Variovorax paradoxus: one gene and its partner. The main gene of each other region encodes a partner of the protein of the gene in region 2 in a complex. Links are inferred from orthologs where the notes say so. Each region holds a gene or a part of one and is shown on either strand. Other genes may lie near its edges. The genes, in order: tig and rpsG.

Evidence for each region.
Region 1: the proteins of rpsG (region 2) and tig are in contact, whole or in part, in a crystal structure (PDB 3GTY), measured with the Thermotoga maritima proteins. The link is inferred for Variovorax paradoxus from one-to-one orthologs. Residues at the interface, in WP_004081843.1 of Thermotoga maritima: Lys34, Lys52, Lys55, Glu59, Arg62, Gln63, Glu66, Asn67, Lys69, Val71, Arg95, Ala109, Lys110, Lys111, Gly112, Arg113, Pro114, Glu117, Glu121, Ile124, Ala125, Tyr127, Asn128, Asn129, Thr130, Gly131, Lys135, Asp139, Arg142, Met143; in WP_004081061.1 of Thermotoga maritima: Glu122, Val124, Val129, Leu130, Tyr133, Glu188, Gly259, Ile262, Tyr263, Glu266, Ser270, Glu273, Gln274, Glu277, Arg308, Gln311, Ile312, Ser315, Tyr316, Glu325, Arg329, Arg336, Leu363, Phe366, Trp367, Arg373, Leu377, Arg381, Leu384, Glu387.

The regions. Positions count from the first base shown.
Region 1 is NZ_CP123990.1:2,598,645-2,608,197, forward strand. Bases 3,802-6,776 are described here. They hold tig (trigger factor), read right to left. Parts: upstream 5,960-6,776; coding sequence 4,643-5,959; downstream 3,802-4,642. Other genes in these bases: clpP (ATP-dependent Clp endopeptidase proteolytic subunit ClpP), read right to left, coding at 3,911-4,519; QHG62_RS12680 (efflux RND transporter permease subunit), read right to left, coding at 6,274-6,776. Outside these bases: lon (endopeptidase La), read right to left, coding at 1-2,395; ATP-dependent Clp protease ATP-binding subunit ClpX, read right to left, coding at 2,526-3,791; more of QHG62_RS12680, read right to left, coding at 6,777-9,429; QHG62_RS12685 (efflux RND transporter periplasmic adaptor subunit), read right to left, coding at 9,426-9,553. UniProt on the Bacillus subtilis protein: Involved in protein export. Acts as a chaperone by maintaining the newly synthesized protein in an open conformation. Functions as a peptidyl-prolyl cis-trans isomerase.
Region 2 is NZ_CP123990.1:3,399,628-3,408,934, reverse strand. What follows is about bases 835-3,563. They hold rpsG (30S ribosomal protein S7), read right to left. Parts: upstream 2,572-3,563; coding sequence 2,098-2,571; downstream 835-2,097. Other genes in these bases: QHG62_RS16425 (D-alanyl-D-alanine carboxypeptidase family protein), read right to left, coding at 3,284-3,563; rpsL (30S ribosomal protein S12), read right to left, coding at 2,724-3,101; fusA (elongation factor G), read right to left, coding at 835-2,001. Outside these bases: more of fusA, read right to left, coding at 1-834; more of QHG62_RS16425, read right to left, coding at 3,564-4,453; QHG62_RS16420 (alpha/beta hydrolase), read right to left, coding at 4,494-5,126; QHG62_RS16415 ((2Fe-2S) ferredoxin domain-containing protein), read right to left, coding at 5,199-5,552; QHG62_RS16410 (VanZ family protein), read right to left, coding at 5,584-6,711; QHG62_RS16405 (CopD family protein), read right to left, coding at 6,716-7,144; QHG62_RS16400 (hypothetical protein), read left to right, coding at 7,198-7,488; hemB (porphobilinogen synthase), read left to right, coding at 7,512-8,501; QHG62_RS16390 (magnesium transporter CorA family protein), read left to right, coding at 8,573-9,307.

The DNA of each region.
Region 1 (9,553 bases), 800 kb from region 2 along the record:
TGGCCAGTTCGGCCACGGCAGCGGCGGAAGCCGCAACTTCTTCGTCGGACAGCGGCTCCGGCATTTTCTCGAGCGCGATTTCCAGGACCTTGTCGATCCACTTCACCGGCACGATCTCGAGGCCGTTCTTCACGTTCTCGGGAATGTCCTGCAGGTCTTTCGCGTTCTCCTCGGGAATGAGCACGGTCTTGATGCCGCCGCGCAATGCCGCCAGCAGTTTTTCCTTCAGCCCTCCGATTGCGGTGACCTCGCCTCGCAGCGTGATCTCGCCGGTCATGGCGACGTCCGCTCGCACCGGAATGCCCGTGAGCGCCGACACGAAGGCCGTCGTCATCGCGGCACCCGCACTCGGGCCGTCCTTGGGCGTTGCGCCGTCGGGCACGTGGATGTGGATGTCGCGCTTCTCGAAAATCTCGTCCTTGATGCCAAGGCGGCGCGAACGGCTGCGCACCACGGTGCGCGCGGCCTCGACCGATTCCTTCATCACGTCGCCGAGCGAACCCGTGCGGCTGATCACGCCCTTGCCGGGCATGGTGACGGCTTCGATGGTGAGCAGGTCGCCACCGACTTCCGTCCAGGCCAGACCGACCACCTGGCCGACCTGGTTCTGCTTCTCGGCCAAGCCGAAGCTGTACTTGCGCACACCGAGGAAGTCGTTGAGGTTGGCACCGTCGACCGTGACCTTTGGCGTGAGCTGCTTCAGCAGAAGACCCTTCACCACCTTGCGGCAGATCTTGGAGAGCTCGCGTTCGAGCGAACGCACGCCGGCTTCGCGCGTGTAGTAGCGCACGATGTCGCGCACGGCCTCTTCGGTGACGAGCAGCTCGTCTTCCTTCACGCCGTTGTTCTTCATCTGCTTGGGCAGCAGGTACTTGATTGCGATGTTGGTCTTCTCGTCCTCGGTGTAGCCCGAGAGGCGGATGACTTCCATCCGGTCGAGCAGCGCCGGCGGAATGTTCATCGAGTTCGAGGTGGCCACGAACATCACGTCGGACAGGTCGAAGTCGACCTCGACATAGTGGTCGCCGAAGGTGTGGTTCTGCTCCGGGTCGAGCACTTCGAGCAGCGCGCTCGAAGGATCACCGCGGAAGTCGGTACCCAGCTTGTCGATTTCGTCGAGCAGGAACAGCGGATTGCGCGTGCCGATCTTGTTCAACCCCTGCAGCACCTTGCCCGGCAGCGCGCCGATGTAGGTGCGGCGGTGGCCGCGAATCTCGGCTTCGTCGCGCATGCCGCCCAGCGCCATGCGGGTGTACTTGCGGCCGGTCGCCTTGGCGATCGACTGCCCGAGCGAGGTCTTGCCCACGCCTGGCGGGCCCACGAGGCACAGGATGGGTGCCTTGACCTTGTCGACACGCTGCTGCACCGCGAGATATTCAAGGATGCGGTCCTTGACCTTCTCGAGGCCATAGTGGTCGGCGTTGAGCACCGCCTCGGCGTTGGCCAGGTCATGCTTGATCTTGGTCTTCTTGCTCCACGGCAAGCCGACCAGCACGTCGATGTAGTTGCGCACCACAGTGGCTTCGGCCGACATGGGCGACATGAGCTTGAGCTTCTTGAGCTCGCCCTCGGCCTTCTTCAGCGCGTCCTTGGGCATCTTGGCGAGCTTGATCTTTTTCTCGATCTCCTCGATGTCCGCGCCCTCTTCGCCTTCGCCAAGCTCCTTCTGGATCGCCTTGACCTGCTCGTTGAGGTAGAAGTCGCGCTGGTTCTTTTCCATCTGGCGCTTCACGCGCCCGCGGATCTTCTTGTCGACATTGAGGATGTCGACCTCGCGCTCGAGCTGGCCGAACAGGTTCTCGAGCCGCGACTTCACGTCGTCGAGGTCGAGCACGGCCTGCTTGTTGTCGAGCTTGAGCGGCAGGTGCGCCGCAATGGTGTCGGCCAGGCGGCCCGGATCGTCGATGCTCGAGATCGAGGTAAGGATCTCAGGCGGAATTTTCTTGTTCAGTTTGACGTACTGGTCGAACTGCTGCATCACGGCGCGGCGCAGCGCCTCGACCTCAGTGCCCTTCTCGCCGCCTTCGGGCGCCTCGACAGGCGTGACGTTGGCGGTGAAATGGGTTTCACCGTCGTCGATGCGGTTCACGCGGGCGCGCTGCTGGCCTTCGACCAGCACCTTCACGGTGCCGTCAGGCAGCTTCAGCATCTGCAAAATGGTGGAGACGCAACCCACCTCGAACATGTCCTCGACCGAGGGCTCGTCCTTGGCGGCGGCTTTCTGGGCCACCAGCATGATGCGGCGTTCGGCCTCCATGGCCAGCTCGAGCGCCTTGATGCTCTTGGGGCGCCCCACGAACAGCGGAATCACCATGTGGGGGAACACGACGACGTCGCGCAGCGGCAGCAGCGGCAGGTCGATCGCGTCGGCAGGCAGGGGGGTATGACCGGACATGAATATCCTTTGATTGATCAGGCAAAGATGGATGGGTGTTGGGGCATTTCAAGCCCATGCACCCGGTCTTTGTCGAAGGCGCCGGAAGCTTTGGTGGAAAGAGCCGGCGCCGCGTTCATTCAAGCCTCGCTCAAGCCTTCTTGGCCGCTTCCCGGTACACGAGCAGCGGCGGCTTGTTTTCATCGATTGTGGATTCTTCGACCACAACCTTGTCGACGTTGGTGGCATTCGGGAGCTCGAACATGGTGTCGATGAGCGACTGTTCGAGGATCGAACGCAAGCCCCGTGCCCCGGTCTTGCGGGCCAGCGCCTTGCGGGCAATGGCCTTCAGCGCCGCGGGACGGATCTCGAGGTCGACACCTTCCATTTGCAGCAGCTTGGTGAACTGCTTGACCACCGCATTCTTGGGCTCGGTCAGGATCTGCACCAGCGCGTCTTCGCTGAGTTCGGCCAGCGAAGCCACCACGGGCATACGGCCGACGAGTTCGGGAATCAGGCCGAACTTGATCAGGTCTTCAGGCTCGACCTCGCGGAACACCTCGGTGATGCTGCGCTGCGCCTTGCTCTTGACCGAAGCGCCAAAGCCGATGCCCGAGGCTTCGGTGCGGTTTTCGATGACCTTCTCGAGGCCGGCAAACGCACCGCCGCAGATGAACAGGATGTTGGTCGTATCGATCTGCAGGAAGTCCTGGTTCGGGTGCTTGCGCCCGCCTTGGGGCGGCACGCTGGCCATGGTGCCTTCGATGAGCTTCAGCAGCGCCTGCTGCACACCCTCGCCCGACACGTCCCGCGTGATGGAGGGGTTGTCCGACTTGCGCGAGATCTTGTCGATTTCGTCGATGTAGACGATGCCGCGCTGGGCGCGCTCGACCTCGTAGTTGCAGCTCTGCAGCAGCTTCTGGATGATGTTCTCGACGTCTTCGCCCACATAGCCCGCTTCCGTGAGCGTGGTGGCGTCGGCCATGACGAAGGGCACGTCGAGCATGCGGGCCAGGGTTTGCGCGAGCAGCGTCTTGCCCGAGCCCGTGGGACCGATCAGCAAGATGTTGCTCTTGCTGAGTTCGACGTCGTCACCCTTGGCCTTTTCCTTGTGGCGCAGGCGCTTGTAGTGGTTGTACACCGCCACCGACAGCATGCGCTTGGCCGGCTCCTGGCCGATCACGTAGTTGTCGAGGTTGGTCTTGATCTCCAGCGGCGTGGGCAGGTCGCTGCGCGACTCGCGCGCCTCTTCACCGGCCGGGAGCTCGTCGCGGATGATTTCGTTGCAAAGGTCGATGCACTCGTCGCAAATGAAGACCGAAGGGCCCGCGATCAGCTTTTTGACCTCATGCTGGCTCTTGCCGCAGAACGAGCAATAAAGCGTTTTTTCGCTGGAAGAGCCTTTTTTTTCGGCCATGGACAGGTGCCTCGTAACGGGGTGGGGACAATGATAACTAAACAAAAACGGCGTTTCCCGTGGGGAAAACGCCGTTTTTGCCTTTTTGGCGCACCGGCGCCACGGCGCGGGCCGATTGATCAGCCGCGCTTTGCAATAACCTGGTCGACCAGGCCGTAATCCTTGGCTTCGTCCGCCGTGAGGAAATAGTCGCGTTCGGTGTCCGATTTGACTTTCTCGAGCGGCTGGCCCGTGCGCTCGGCCAGGATGCGGTTCATCTGGTCTTTGGTACGCAGGATGTCGCGGGCATGGATCTCGATATCGGTGGCCTGGCCGCGAGCGCCGCCGAGCACCTGGTGGATCATGATCTTCGAATTGGGCAGCGAAAAGCGCTTGCCCTTTTCGCCGGCCGCCAGCAAAAAGGCGCCCATGCTGGCCGCAAAGCCGATGCACATCGTGGAAACGTCGGGCTTGATGAACTGCATGGTGTCATAGATGGCCATGCCGGCGCTCACGCTGCCGCCCGGAGAATTGATATAGAACGAAATGTCCTTGTCCGGATTCTCGCTCTCCAGGAACAGCAACTGCGCCACCACGAGGTTGGCGGTCTGGTCGTTGACTTCGCCCACCAGGAAAATGATGCGCTCCTTGAGGAGACGCGAATAGATGTCGTAGGACCGCTCGCCGCGACCCGACTGCTCGATGACCATCGGAATCATGCCGAGGGCCTTGGTATCCTGTGCGCTCATTGATTTGCTCTCCGGAAAAGGTTCGTTCGCTGTTCGAATTTAACTGTACGCCTGAGTGAAATGGGGCTCGTGCCGTAAAGCACAAGCCCCATTGGCGTTGCGGGCGGCGGGCAGGCCCGGCGCTCAGCCTTGCTGCTGAGCCATCAACTCGTCGAACGAAACCGACTTTTCGTTGACCTTGGCTTTGCTGAGCACGAAATCGGTCACGTTGTTCTCGATGACGACTGCCTCGACCTCGGCCAGGCGGTTGTTGTCGCTGAAGTACCAGCGCACGACGTCGGCCGGCTTTTCGTAGCTGGCTGCCAGCTCATCGATGTGCGCCTTGATCTGCTCGGGCTTGGCCTGCAGGTTGTTGGCACGCACCAGTTCGGCCACCACCAGGCCCAGGCGCACGCGGCGCTCGGCTTGCGGGCGGAACACTTCTTCGGGAATCGGCGCCTTGTCGGCGTCCTTGATGCCGCGCTGCTTGAGCTCGGCGCGGGCGCCTTCGATCATGCGGTTCACTTCGGACTGCACGCTGGCGTTGGGCAGGTCGAGCTCGGCGTTGGCCACCAGGGCGTCCATCACGGCGTTCTTGTTGCGGGCCAGCAGGCGGAACTTGACTTCACGCTCGAGGTTCTTCTTGATGTCGGCGCGCAGGCCTTCGACCGTGGCTTCGGCAATGCCGAGCGACTTGGCGAGTTGTTCGTTGACTTCCGGCAGGTGCGAGGCTTCGATCTTCTTCACGGTGACCATGAAGTCGGCTTGCTTGCCGGCCACGTCCTTGCCGTGGTAGTCGGCCGGGAACGACAGCGGGAAGGTGCGGCTGTCGCCGGCCTTCATGCCGCGCACGGCGTCTTCGAATTCCTTCAGCATCTGGCCTTCGCCGACGATGAACTGGAAGTCTTCGGCCTTGCCGCCCTGGAAGGTCTCGCCGTCGATCTTGCCTTCGAAGTCGACCGTCACGCGGTCGTTGTCCTGGGCCACGGCGTCTTGTGCGCGCTGCGCGAAGGTGCGGCGCTGCTTGCGCAGGATGTCGAGCGTCTTGTCGATGGCGTCGTCGCCCACCTCGGCCGAGAGCTTCTCGACTTCGGCGCCCGACAGGTCCTTGATCTTGACTTCGGGGAACACCTCGAACACCGCGTCGAAGGCGAGCTGGCCTTCGGGCGACTCTTCCTTCTCGGTGATGCGGGGCTGGCCGGCCACGCGCAGCTTGGCTTCGTTGGCGGCTTGCGAGAAGGCTTCACCAACCTTGTCGTTCATGACCTCGTAGTGCACCGAGTAGCCGTAGCGCTGGGCCACGACGTTCATCGGCACCTTGCCCGGACGGAAGCCATCCATCTTGACGGTGCGCGCGAGCTTCTTGAGGCGCGAATCGACTTCGGACTGGATGGTGCCGACCGGCAGGGTCAGCGTGATCTTGCGTTCGAGCTTCTCGAGAGTTTCAACGGTCACGGTCATGGTGTCTTCCTTGTGAGGGGTGTGGCTGGTGCGCGGGGCCGGACTCGAACCGGCACGTTCTTGCGAACGTCAGGACCTAAACCTGGTGCGTCTACCAATTTCGCCACCCGCGCTTGCCAAATTTTTCAGGTGAATGCAAAGGCGGACGGTCAGGCGGACGGTCCTGGTGCCACGGGTATTCGATATCGCCGATATCGAATACCCGCCGCCCAAAGACCGTCCGCCTGAAATCGGTCAACCGCGTATTTTAAGCGCTAATCAGACCCTCTTTCGGCTCCCGCGACCGTCCGCCTGAAATCGGTCAACCGCGTATTTTAAGCGCTAATCAGACCCTCTTTCGGCTCCCGCTTGATGCGGAATGCGGCGGCGTACATTGCCGGCAGGGCCAGCAGGGTCAAGACCGTAGCCACGACCAGCCCGCCCATGATGGCAACGGCCATCGGCCCCCAGAACACGCTGCGGGAAAGCGGAATCATCGCCAGTACCGCCGCCGCCGCGGTCAGCACGATGGGGCGCAGGCGCCGCACGGCCGACTCGACGATGGCGTCCCACGCGGGCACGCCGGCTGCGCGGTCGCTCTCGATCTGGTCGATCAGGATCACCGCGTTGCGCTGGATCATGCCCATCAGCGCAATCACGCCCAGGAGCGCGACGAAGCCGAACGGCCGGTTCAGCAGCAGCAGCGCACCGGCAACGCCGGCAATGCCCATGGGACCGGTAATGAACACCAGCAGCGAGCGGCTGAAGCTGTGCAGCTGCAGCATCAGCAGCGTGAACACCAGGAACAGCATGATCGGCACGCCCGCCACGATGGAAGCCGAGCCCTTGCTGCTTTCCTCGACGGCGCCCGCCACCTCGATGCGGTAGGCGCCCTCGCCCGCTGCATGCCAGCCGGCTTCGAGCTTGCGCAACTGCGGCAGCAGCTGCTCGGTGACCGTGGCGCCCTGCAGCCCTTCGACCACGTCGCCCTGCACCGTGATGGCGTAGTCGCGGTTCTCGCGCCACATCACGCCCGGCTCCCAGGTGAATACAGGCCGCGCGATCTGCGTGAGCGGAATCGAACGCCCGGAGGTCGTGGGCAGGTAGGCGTTGCCGATGTCCGAAATGGCCTCGCGCTCGTCCGCTGACTGGCGCAGAACGATGTCGATCAGCAGGTCGTTTTCGCGGTACTGGCCCACCGTGGTTCCGGAGAACATCGTCTTGGACGCTTGCGCGATTGCCTGGCTGGTCACGCCGAGCGCGCGCGCCTTGGCTTGGTCGACCTCGAGCCGGATCACCTTGACCGACTCGTTCCAGTTGTCGTTCACGCCGCGCATGTTGGCGTTGTCGCGCAGCACGGCCTTCACCTCGTCGGCATGCGCGCGCAGTTGCGCCGGGTCGGTTCCGATGACGCGGAACTGCACCGGGTAGGGCACCGGCGGCCCATTGGGCAGCAGCTTCACGCGGCCGCGCACTTCCGGGAACTCCTGCGCCAGCAGCGCGGGCAGCTTGATGCGCAAGCTTTCCCGTACCTTCAGGTCTTTGGCGAGCACGATGAGCTGCGACACGTTGGTCTGCGGAAACACCTGGTCCAGCGGCAGGTAGAAGCGCGGCACGCCGGAACCGATCCAGGTGCTGACCGTCTTCACGCCCTCTTCCTTCATGATGCGCTGCTCTACCCGCTTGGCCACCTCTTCGTTCGCGGGGAACGAGGTGCCTTCGGGGAACCAGATGTCCACCATGATTTCGGGCCGGCTCGAATCCGGGAAGAACTGCTGCTGCACCTTCCCCATGCCGAAGATGCCCAGGGCAAAGATGAACACGGTGGCGCCGATGGTCAGCCAGCGGTGCTGCACGCACCAGTTCACCGCGCGGCGGAAGCTGTTGTAGAACCGGGTGTCGAACAGCTCGTGCGGCGGCGCATCGGGGTCGTGCGGCTTGACCTTGAGCAGCAGCGTGCCGAGGTAGGGCACGAAATACACCGACACGATCCACGACAGTACCAGCGCAATGACCGTCACCGCAAAGATGGCGAAGGTGTATTCACCCGTCACCGACTTGGCAATGCCAATGGGCAGGAAACCCGCCGCGGTAATGAGCGTGCCGGTCAGCATGGGCTTGGCGGTGACGTCATAGGCGAAGGTGGCGGCCCGCACCTTGTCGTAGCCCTCTTCCATCTTTCGCACCATCATTTCGACCGCGATGATCGCGTCGTCCACCAGGAGGCCCAGCGCAATGATCAGCGAGCCCAGCGATATCTTGTGCAGCCCGATGCCGAAGTAGTTCATGGCCAGGAAGGTAACGGCCAACACCAGCGGAATGGTGATTGCCACCACCAGGCCCGGGCGAATATCGATGTACCAGCCGAAGCGCCCACCCTTGTGCAGGCCGAGCGAGATGATGCTCACGGCCAGCACGATGGCCACGGCCTCGATCAGCACGCCGACGAATTCATTGACCGAGCTGGCCACCGACACTGGCTGGTCCTGCACCTGCGCGAGCTTCACGCCGGCGGGCAAGCGCTGGTCGATGGTTGCGGTGGTGGCGCGCAATGCCTTGCCCAGCGCAATGATGTCGCCGCCCTTGGCCATCGAAACGCCAAGCGCAACCACTTCCTTGCCCTGGTGATGCACCTTCACGGCAGGCGGATCGACATAGCCGCGATGGATTTCGGCAATGTCGCCAAGCTTGAGCTGGTTGCCAGAACTGCCGCGGATCGGCATTTCGCGCAGTTGCTCGACGTTGGTGAACTGCCCGCCCACGCGCACCTGCACCACGTCGAGCGGCGACTGGATCGTGCCCGCGCTTTCCACGGCATTTTGCGAGCCGAGCTGCGCGAGCACGGCGTTGAAGTCGAGCCCCAGCTGCGCAACACGCTTCTGCGAAATCTCGATATAGACCTTCTGGTCCTGCACGCCGAACTGGTCGACCTTGGCGACGTCCTTCACGCGCAGCAACTGCTGGCGCACTTCGTCAGCCAGCGTCTTGAGCTCGGCCTGGCTGAAGCCCTCGCTCTCCAGCGCGTAGATCACGCCATACACATCGCCGAAATCGTCATTGAAGAATGGGCCTTGCACGCCCGGCGGCAGCGTGTTGCGCATGTCGCCGATTTTCTTTCGCACCGTGTACCAGACGTTGGCCACATCGGCCGCCTTGGACGAATCCTTGATCTGGAAAATGATCTGCGACTCGCCCGGCTTCGAATAGCTGCGGATCTTGTCGGCGTAGGGGGCCTCTTGCAGCGTGCGCTCGAGCTTGTCGGTTACCTGCTCGGCCACCTGCTGCGCCGTGGCGCCGGGCCAATAGGTGCGCACCACCATCGCACGAAAGGTGAACGGCGGGTCTTCGTCCTGACCGAGCTGAAAATACGCAAAGGCTCCCAGCACCATCAACACCACCATCAGGTAGCGCGTGAGCGGCGCGTGGTCCAGCGCCCATTTGGAGAGATTGAAGCCTGCGGGCTTGTCCGTTGTCGCAGCGCCCTGCGTCATTTGGAGGCACCTGCTGCGATCTCCTTCTTCGTCGCCGCAACGGGTTGGGCGGGCTTAACCGATTCGTTCGCGCTGGCGGCTGCGGCGGCAGCCTCTTTCGTCTGGTAGATGGTGACCTTTTGTC
Region 2 (9,307 bases):
CGAGCGCAGCGTGGTCGAGTAGCCGAACATTTCCGACAGCGGCACTTCGGCCTTGATGGCCTTGCCGCCACCGACCATGTCGTCCATGCCCTGCACCATGCCGCGGCGTGAGGACAGGTCGCCCATCACGTTGCCGGCGTAGTCTTCGGGCGTTTCGACTTCCACGGCCATCATCGGCTCGAGGATGACCGGGTTGGCCTTGCGGGCGCCTTCCTTGAAACCGAAGATCGCGGCCATCTTGAACGCCATTTCGTTCGAGTCCACGTCGTGGTACGAACCGAAGTGCAGCGTGACCTTGACGTCCACGACGGGGTAGCCCGCCAGCACGCCTTGCGTCAGCGCTTCGACAACGCCCTTTTCCACCGCGGGGATGTATTCGCGAGGAACCACACCGCCCTTGATGGCGTCGACGAATTCGAAGCCCTTGCCGGCTTCCTGCGGCTCGAGCTTGAGCACGACGTGGCCGTACTGGCCCTTGCCGCCCGACTGGCGAACGAATTTGCCTTCGGCTTCTTCGACGGTCTTGCGGATGGTTTCGCGGTAAGCCACCTGCGGCTTGCCCACGTTGGCTTCCACGCCGAACTCGCGCTTCATGCGGTCCACGATGATTTCGAGGTGGAGTTCGCCCATGCCGGCAATGATGGTCTGGCCCGATTCTTCGTCGGTCTTGACGCGGAACGAGGGGTCTTCCTGAGCAAGACGCTGCAGGGCGATACCCATCTTTTCCTGGTCGGCCTTGGTCTTGGGCTCGACGGCCTGCGAGATCACCGACTCAGGGAACACCATGCGCTCGAGCGTCACGATGGCTGCCGGATCGCACAGGGTTTCGCCCGTGGTGACTTCCTTCAGGCCCACGCATGCGGCGATGTCGCCGGCGCGGATTTCGTTGACTTCTTCGCGGTTGTTCGCGTGCATCTGCACGATACGGCCGATACGCTCTTTCTTGCCGCGCACCGGGTTGTAGACGCTGTCGCCCTTGGTCAGCACGCCCGAATAGACGCGCACGAAGGTCAACTGGCCCACGAACGGGTCGGTCATCAGCTTGAATGCGAGCGCAGAGAACTTCTCGTTGTCGTCAGCCTTGCGGGTCACGGGCGCTTCGTCTTCGTCGAGGCCGGCAACCGGAGGAATATCCAGCGGCGACGGCATGTATTCGACGACGGCGTCGAGCATGGCCTGCACGCCCTTGTTCTTGAAGGCAGAGCCGCACAGCATCGGCTGGATTTCACCGGCGATGGTGCGCTGGCGCAGGGCCTTCTTGATTTCTTCCTCGGTCAGCTCATTGCCTTCGAGGTACTTGTTCATCAGCTCTTCGCTCGCTTCGGCAGCGGCTTCGACGAGCTTTTCGCGGTATTCGTTGCAGACGTCGGTCAGGTTCGCGGGGATTTCACCGTAGGTGAAGGTCACGCCCTTGTCTTCGTCCCAGATGATGGCCTTCATCTTCACGAGGTCGACGATGCCCTGGAAGTGCTCTTCGGCACCGATCGGGATCTGGATCACGACGGGGTTGGCCTTCAGGCGGTCGACCATCATCTGGCGCACGCGCAGGAAGTCGGCGCCGGTGCGGTCCATCTTGTTGACGAACGCGAGGCGCGGAACCTTGTACTTGTTGGCCTGGCGCCAGACGGTTTCCGACTGGGGCTGCACGCCGCCAACGGCGTCATACACCATCACGGCACCGTCCAGCACGCGCATCGAGCGCTCGACTTCAATGGTGAAGTCCACGTGGCCGGGGGTGTCGATGATGTTGATGCGGTGTTCGTCGAACTTGCCGGCCATGCCCTTCCAGAAGCAGGTGGTGGCAGCCGAGGTGATCGTGATGCCACGCTCTTGCTCTTGCTCCATCCAGTCCATCGTGGCGGCGCCATCGTGCACTTCACCGATCTTGTGGTTCACACCGGTGTAGAACAGGATGCGCTCGGTCGTCGTGGTCTTGCCGGCGTCGATGTGCGCGGAGATGCCGATGTTGCGGTAGCGCTCGATGGGGGTCTTGCGGGACATGATTTACTTTCGGGTTAAATGCGTTGAGCGCTGGGCCTTGAGCACGGGCGACGTCGCCCGACACTCAATACCCAACGCCCAAGCGAAGTTTGATTCTTAGAAGCGGAAGTGGCTGAAAGCGCGGTTGGCTTCTGCCATGCGGTGCACTTCGTCGCGCTTCTTCATGGCGCCGCCACGGCCTTCCGTGGCTTCCATCAGTTCGTTGGCCAAACGCAGGGCCATCGACTTTTCGCCGCGCTTGCGAGCGGCTTCCTTGATCCAGCGCATCGAGAGCGCCAGACGGCGCACGGGACGCACTTCGACCGGCACCTGGTAGTTGGCACCGCCCACGCGGCGCGACTTGACTTCGACCATCGGCTTCACGTTGTTGATGGCAACGGTGAAAGCTTCGAGCGGGTCCTTGTCAGGGTTCTTCTTTTCGATGAAGTCGAGTGCACCGTAGATGATGCGCTCGGCGATCGCCTTCTTGCCGCCTTCCATGATCACGTTCATGAATTTCGACAGCTCGACATTGCCGTACTTGGGATCCGGCAGGATTTCACGTTTGGGGACTTCGCGACGACGTGGCATGTTACTAACCTCTTTGCTTCAGTTGGCACCGGTTCCGGCACCGCGAGAGCCATTCCGGACTCTCACTTACTCGACCCGACATTGGGTCACTTCGTTCGATGTGCCCGCCAAGGCAACCGAACACCGTTTGTTTGTTTTTACGACAGGAAGGCTTAAGCCTTCTTGGGACGCTTGGCGCCGTACTTGGAGCGCGACTGCTTGCGGTCTTTCACGCCTTGCAAGTCGAGCGAACCGCGCACGATGTGGTAGCGAACACCGGGCAAGTCCTTGACACGACCGCCGCGAACCAGCACGACGCTGTGTTCCTGCAGGTTGTGGCCTTCGCCGCCGATGTAGGAAATGACTTCGAAGCCATTGGTCAGACGGACCTTGGCAACTTTACGAAGCGCCGAGTTGGGCTTCTTTGGCGTCGTGGTGTAGACGCGGGTGCAGACACCGCGGCGTTGCGGCGAGTTCTGCATGGCAGGGCTCTTCGAATTGATCTTTTCGACCGTTCGACCCTGACGCACCAGTTGATTGATGGTTGGCATGAATGAATTAGTCCCAAAACAACCCGGCCTTTGGCTGCAAACCGCCCTTGTCCTTGACGTGACGCAAGGAAAGGAAGCCGGGAATAACGAAAACGTGAAACCCTTCGGAAAATTCCGAAAAGCCCACGAGTATAGCAGTCGGCCCCGCTAGCGGCAAATGAACCGGGAGGGCGCGCGCAAAATCACTTGATCCAGAGGCGAACGGCGTCCCAGGCGCGGCCAAAGACGCCCGCCTGCTCGACACCTTCGAGCGCCACCAGCGGCACGTCGGCCAGGGGTTGGTCATCCAAAGTGACCTTGAGCGAGCCCACCGGCTGGTACTTGGTGAACGGCGCCACCAGCGGCTCCGGACGAGCCACCTGCGTCTTGATCTTGCTGGCGGTACCAGCAGGTACCGCGACCACGATGGCTTCCGGCCGGCCGAGCTTGAGCGTGTTGACCTTGCCCTTCCAGACCGCCGGCGTGGCGGCCGGCTGCCCCGCATCGAACAGCCGGACGGCGTCGTAGGCGGTGTAGCCCCAGTTCAGCAGCTTTTGCGACTCGTTGGCGCGCACGGTTTCACCCGAGGTGCCCAGCACGATCGACAGCAGGCGGCGGCCGCCGGTGAGGTTGGGAAAGTCGCGCTTGGCGGTGGCAATCATGCAGTAGCCGGCCGCCTCGGTATGGCCGGTCTTCAGGCCGTCGACGGTAGGGTCGCGAAACAGCAACAGGTTGCGGTTGGTGTCGTTGGTGGAAGGCGTGCCGGGGTAGCGGTACTTCTTGATGGCGTAGTACTTGGCTTCTTCGGGAAAGTCGCGCACCAGGCGCGTTGCAAGAATGCTCAGGTCGCGGGCCGTGGTGGTGTGGCCGGGCGCGGTCAGGCCTTCGGGGTTCTTGTAGCTCGTGTTCTTCATGCCAAGCGCCTTGGCCTGGGCGTTCATGAGTTCGACAAAGTGCTCCACGGTACCGCCCACGCCCTCGGCCAGCGCCACGGTGGCGTCGTTGCCCGACTGCACGATCAGCCCCTTGATCAGGTCTTCGACGGGCACCTGCATCTTGGGATCGATGAACATGCGCGAGCCCGGCATCTTCCAGGCGCGCTGGCTCACCGGAAAGGTCTGGGTCAGCGTGATCTTCTTGGCGCGCAGGGCGTCGAACACGATGTATGCCGACATCAGCTTGGTGAGCGAGGCGGGTTCGACGGGGCTGTCGATGTCTTTCTGCGCAAGGATCTGGTTGGCGGTGACGTCGAGCAGCAGGTAGCTGCGCGCGGCAATTTCGGGCGGCGCCGGCACCTGGGCGGCGGCGATCATGCAAACCGATGCGGCGGCGGCAAGCACCAGCGCGCGAAATGCGTCAAAGAAACGATTCATTGGGAAAATTGGAGAAAACGAAAACAAGCCCGCGGGGCTTTCATGCGGCGCCGGCGCGCAAATGGCGCACGACCAAGCTCTTGAGCAGCGGCAATTGTCCGTGAAAGAAATGGCCGCCCCCGGGAACAACCGTGACAGGAAGTGACTGCGGCCGAGCCCAGTCCATGACAGCCGCGAGCGGCACCGTGTCATCGGCTTCGCCGTGGACCACCAGCGTGCGCTCATGCGCCTCCATTGGCAGCGCGGCCACCGAGAAGCGCGAAGCCGCCGTTCCCACCAGCACAAGCTGCCGCACGTCGCGCGAAGCCCAGAGCTTTTCGGCCGCGCAGCTTGCAACGAAGGCACCGAAAGAAAACCCGGCAATGGCCAACGGCCCTTCTGCGGCAAGCTGGCTCACCACATTCAGCATGTCCTCGCACTCGCCGCGCCCCTCGTCGTGCACGCCTTCGCTCGCGCCCACGCCGCGAAAGTTGAAGCGCACCGCCGTCCAGCCGCAGGAGACAAACGCACGGGCGAGGGTCTGGACCACCTTATTGTCCATGGTGCCGCCGAACAGCGGATGGGGATGAGCGATGACCGCGATGCCGCGCGAAGCGTCGGCCGGCAGATCGCGCTGAACCTCGATAACGCCGGCGGGGCCTTGGAGACGGATCTTTTCGGTCTGGGAATTCATGGTGCAGGAATTAAGAGCGCCGGCCACGGTGCGCCGGGGCGCACGGTACGAGCGTGGAATTTCCGAAAAAGTTCAGCGGCCCACATCCGGAGGCAGCAGAAGCCGCTCGACTACTTCACCGTTCTTCAGATGCGACTCGACGATTTCGTCGATGTCATCGGTATCGACAAAGGTGTACCAGACCGCTTCCGGGTAAACCACCGCCACCGGCCCGCCAGCACAGCGGTCGAGGCAGCCGGCCTTGTTGACCCGCACCTTGCCCGGTCCGGCCAGCCCTGCTTCTTTTACCTTTGCCTTGCAGCGGTCGAAGCCCTGCTGCGCGTTGTGCAGGGCGCAGCTGTCTTCCCCGTTCTTGCGCTCGTTCAGGCAGAAGAAGATATGGCGGCCGTAGTAGCCGCGCGGTGCGGCAGAGTTGGAACTGGGCATCGGGTGATTTTAGTGACGCGCGCCGTTTGCTTCAGGCTGCGGCCTTGCTTCGCCGCGACAGCGCAGCCACCACATAGGCAAGCACCGCAAAAGGCCAGAGCCAGCCCAGCCACTGCGCCAGGCCGTGAAAACGGATGAAGCGCCCCTGCTCCCAGGTTGCGAGCGTCTGTGCGAAGTAGGCACTTTCGGGCGCCTGGTTCAAAAGACTCAGCTGGATCACCAACCCCACCAGCAGCAAGGCGGCGCACAAGCGGCGCGGCGCTCCCAGCAACAGCATGCCGGCGACAAGCGCCGTTGCAATGCCCACCTGCACCGGCAGGCCCAGCCAGGCCCACGCATGCTCCGGCCCATAACTCAGCGCCGCCGACAACGCCGACGCGCCGATGCCTGCCAGCAGCGTGAGCGGCAGCAGCACGGCACGCCGCACGACTGTGCGCGTCACCAGAAAAGCCAGCAGGCACGGCACCAGTGCGCCGAGCATCACACAGAGCAACTCGGCCGCCGGCACCAGCGGCTCGAGCTCGAACTGGCGCAGCGGCATCCAGTCGATGAATGGCGTGTCGAGCAGCCACTCGGAGATCGCGACCTCCAGCCGCTCGAACACCTGGCCCAGCCCGAACGTCACCGCCGCCGGAAAAAGAAGAGCGAACGGCCACAACGCCAGCAGCACCAGAGCACCGCGCGAATCTTCGACAAACCACTGCGAGCGCGTGCGGCTCCAGTGCGCCACGGCTCCCAGGCGCTCCAGCCCCGCGGCCAGCATGGCTCCCAGAAGGGCGCCGGACGTGTTCAAACCCAGGTCCACATTGGAAGGAATGCGCGCCGGCAGATAGCTTTGCAGCGTCTCCATGGCAAAGGCCAGCGCCGCGCCGGCCAGGGTGGCGCGCAGCATCGCTCGCCAGCCGCTGGCGTCCTGCCGGGTACGCAGCACGGCCAGCGCGCAGAGGAACCCAAAGGGAACGTAGCCGGCCACATTGACCGCAAGATCAAAGCCCGTCCAGTATTTGGGCCACGACGCCGACAGGTAGGCCCAGGGGGCGATGCCCTGGTCGCGCCAGTCCGCAAAAGGGTACAGGCTGGCATAGACGATCAACGCCGCATAGGCGAGCGCAAGGGGCAGCGCGGCGGACTTGTGCTGCTGCTTCTCCACCGTGGACACCGGCTCAGAACGGCTTGACGACCACCAGCACCACGATGCCGAGCAGCAGCAGGACCGGCAGTTCATTGAACCACCGGTACCAGCGGTCGTTGCGCCGGTTGCCGCCCGCCGCAAACCGCCGCAACAGCACGATGCAGCCATGGTGATAACCGATGACCACGAGCACCAAGGCCAGCTTGGCATGCATCCAGCCATTGCCGGGGCCCCTGCCGATGCCGTAGCCCAGCCAGAGCCAAAGTCCGAAGCCGATGGCCGGAACGGCCAGGAAGGTGGTAAAGCGCAACAGCTTGCGCGCCATCAGCAGCAGGCGCTCACGCTCAGCGACCGACTCGGGCGGCACCATCGCGAGGTTGACGAAGATCCGCGGAAGATAAAAAAGCCCTGCGAACCAGCTTGCGATGAAGACGATATGAAGAGATTTGACCCAGAGCATGGAGCCAGTTTAGTGGTGGCTGCGCCATCTACCGGCCTTTACCCGCCGAACCGATGCGAACGACGGGCAAAAAAAAGCCCGACGTCTTCACGCCGGGCTGGGAAGCCCTTTTGCTGTCACACATCAAGGCACCCGCTCAGGGAGGAAAAGCGGGGAGCGGCAAGCCGCCCGCTTCAGAATTTAACAAAGACGAAACAAGGTTTCAAGCGACTCGGCCACTTTCTTTGACATTTTTGTATAAAAAAAGAGAACCTTCGAACTACCAATTTGTCGTGTCATCAGACAACCATGCCGCACGGAACGTGCTGCGATTTGACGCTTCAGGCACAATTTTCAGCTTATGACGCGTCCCTCTCCTTCCTTCGCCATGTACCCGGCCGGCCGGCCCCGCCGTTTGCGGCGCGACACTTTCACCCGCAACCTGGTCAGGGAGCATGCGTTGACGGCGCATGACCTCATCTACCCGGTGTTCGTGCAAGAAGGCGAGAAAAAGCGCGATGCCGTGTCTTCGATGCCCGGTGTGGAGCGCCTGAGTCTCGATTTGCTGCTGCCCCTGGCAGAACAATGCGTAGAAGCCGGCATTCCGGTAATGGCGCTTTTTCCTGTCATCGATGCAAGCCTCAAGACACCGGCAGGTGACGAGGCTTTCAATCCCGAGGGGCTCATTCCGCGCGTGGTAGCCGCCCTGAAGGCGCGCTTTCCGGAATTGGGCGTGATGACCGACGTCGCGCTCGACCCCTACACCAGCCATGGGCAGGACGGCCTCCTCGACGACACCGGCTACATCATCAACGACGCCACTGTTGAAGTTCTCACGAAGCAGGCACTCACACAGTCGCAAGCGGGCGTGGACATTGTCGCGCCCAGCGACATGATGGACGGGCGCATCGGCGCGATCCGCGCGGCGCTCGAAGCCCGCGGCGACGTTCACACCCAGATCATGGCCTACAGCGCCAAGTACGCCAGCGCCTTCTACGGCCCGTTCCGCGATGCTGTCGGTTCGGCCGCCACGCTCGGCAAGAGCAACAAGAAGGTCTACCAGATGGACCCCGGCAACAGCGACGAGGCGCTGCGCGAAGTGGCGCTCGACATCGCCGAGGGTGCCGATATGGTGATGGTGAAGCCGGGCATGCCGTACCTGGACATCGTGCGCCGCGTAAAAGACGAGTTTCACGTGCCCACCTTCGCCTACCAGGTGAGCGGCGAATACGCGATGCTCAAGGCCGCCGCCCAGAACGGCTGGCTCGACCACGACGCGGTCGTGCTCGAAAGCCTGCTTGCCTTCAAGCGCGCCGGCGCCGACGGCGTGCTCACCTACTTCGCGCTTGACGCCGCACGCTTGCTACAAAAACAATAGCCGAACGCCTTCTCGCCCGCAGCCTGGGCCGATGAAAATCCAGAAGAAAAAGAAAGCAACAAGGCGGTCCCATGCGCATTTTTGAAATCAATCGCTCGCAAGTGAGCGAGCATCCGGCGCTGACGCCGCTCACGGTGCCGGGAGCCTGCGCTGCACAGGGCTATCTCTGGATTTCGCTCACGCGGGACGAGTTTCGCGCGTCGCTGGCCGAAGTCCAGCAGATCCTGCAGTCGCTCTGCCTCACCCAACTGGTCGACCTGCACGTGGCCGACCTGCTCAACGACCAGTTGCCTTCGCATTACGACTACACCTCGAAGTACGACGTGCTGGTGTTCCGGCGCCTTTCGGCCGGGCCGGGCCAGGCGGCGCTGGGCAACGGCAAGGGCACCTCGGGCGGCGAGCCGCCCCTGCCCACGCCGTCGCGCCGCGGCCCTCCGGTGCTGCGCCGGGTCGATACCCGGCCGGTGGGTTTTGCATTGTTCGACCGCGTGCTGCTGTCGGTGCACCCGGAAGACGGCGCGGTGCGCGACGCCTTTGCCGCCCGCCTGCTGGCCGCGGGATCGCCGGACGACAAGGGCGCCCCGGCGCTCGACGTGCGGGCCACTTCGGCCCGCGTACCCACCGGCACCGCAGACCTCATGCTGCGCGTCATCAACCAGATCGTCGACGGCTACCTGGACATGCGCCGCGAGCTCACGCGCCAGCTCGACCATTGGCAAACCGAACTGATCGATCCGCGCAGCCGCTTTACCAACTGGGGCGCGCTGATGGAAGCCCGGCAGTCGCTGCACCACCTGGACGAAATC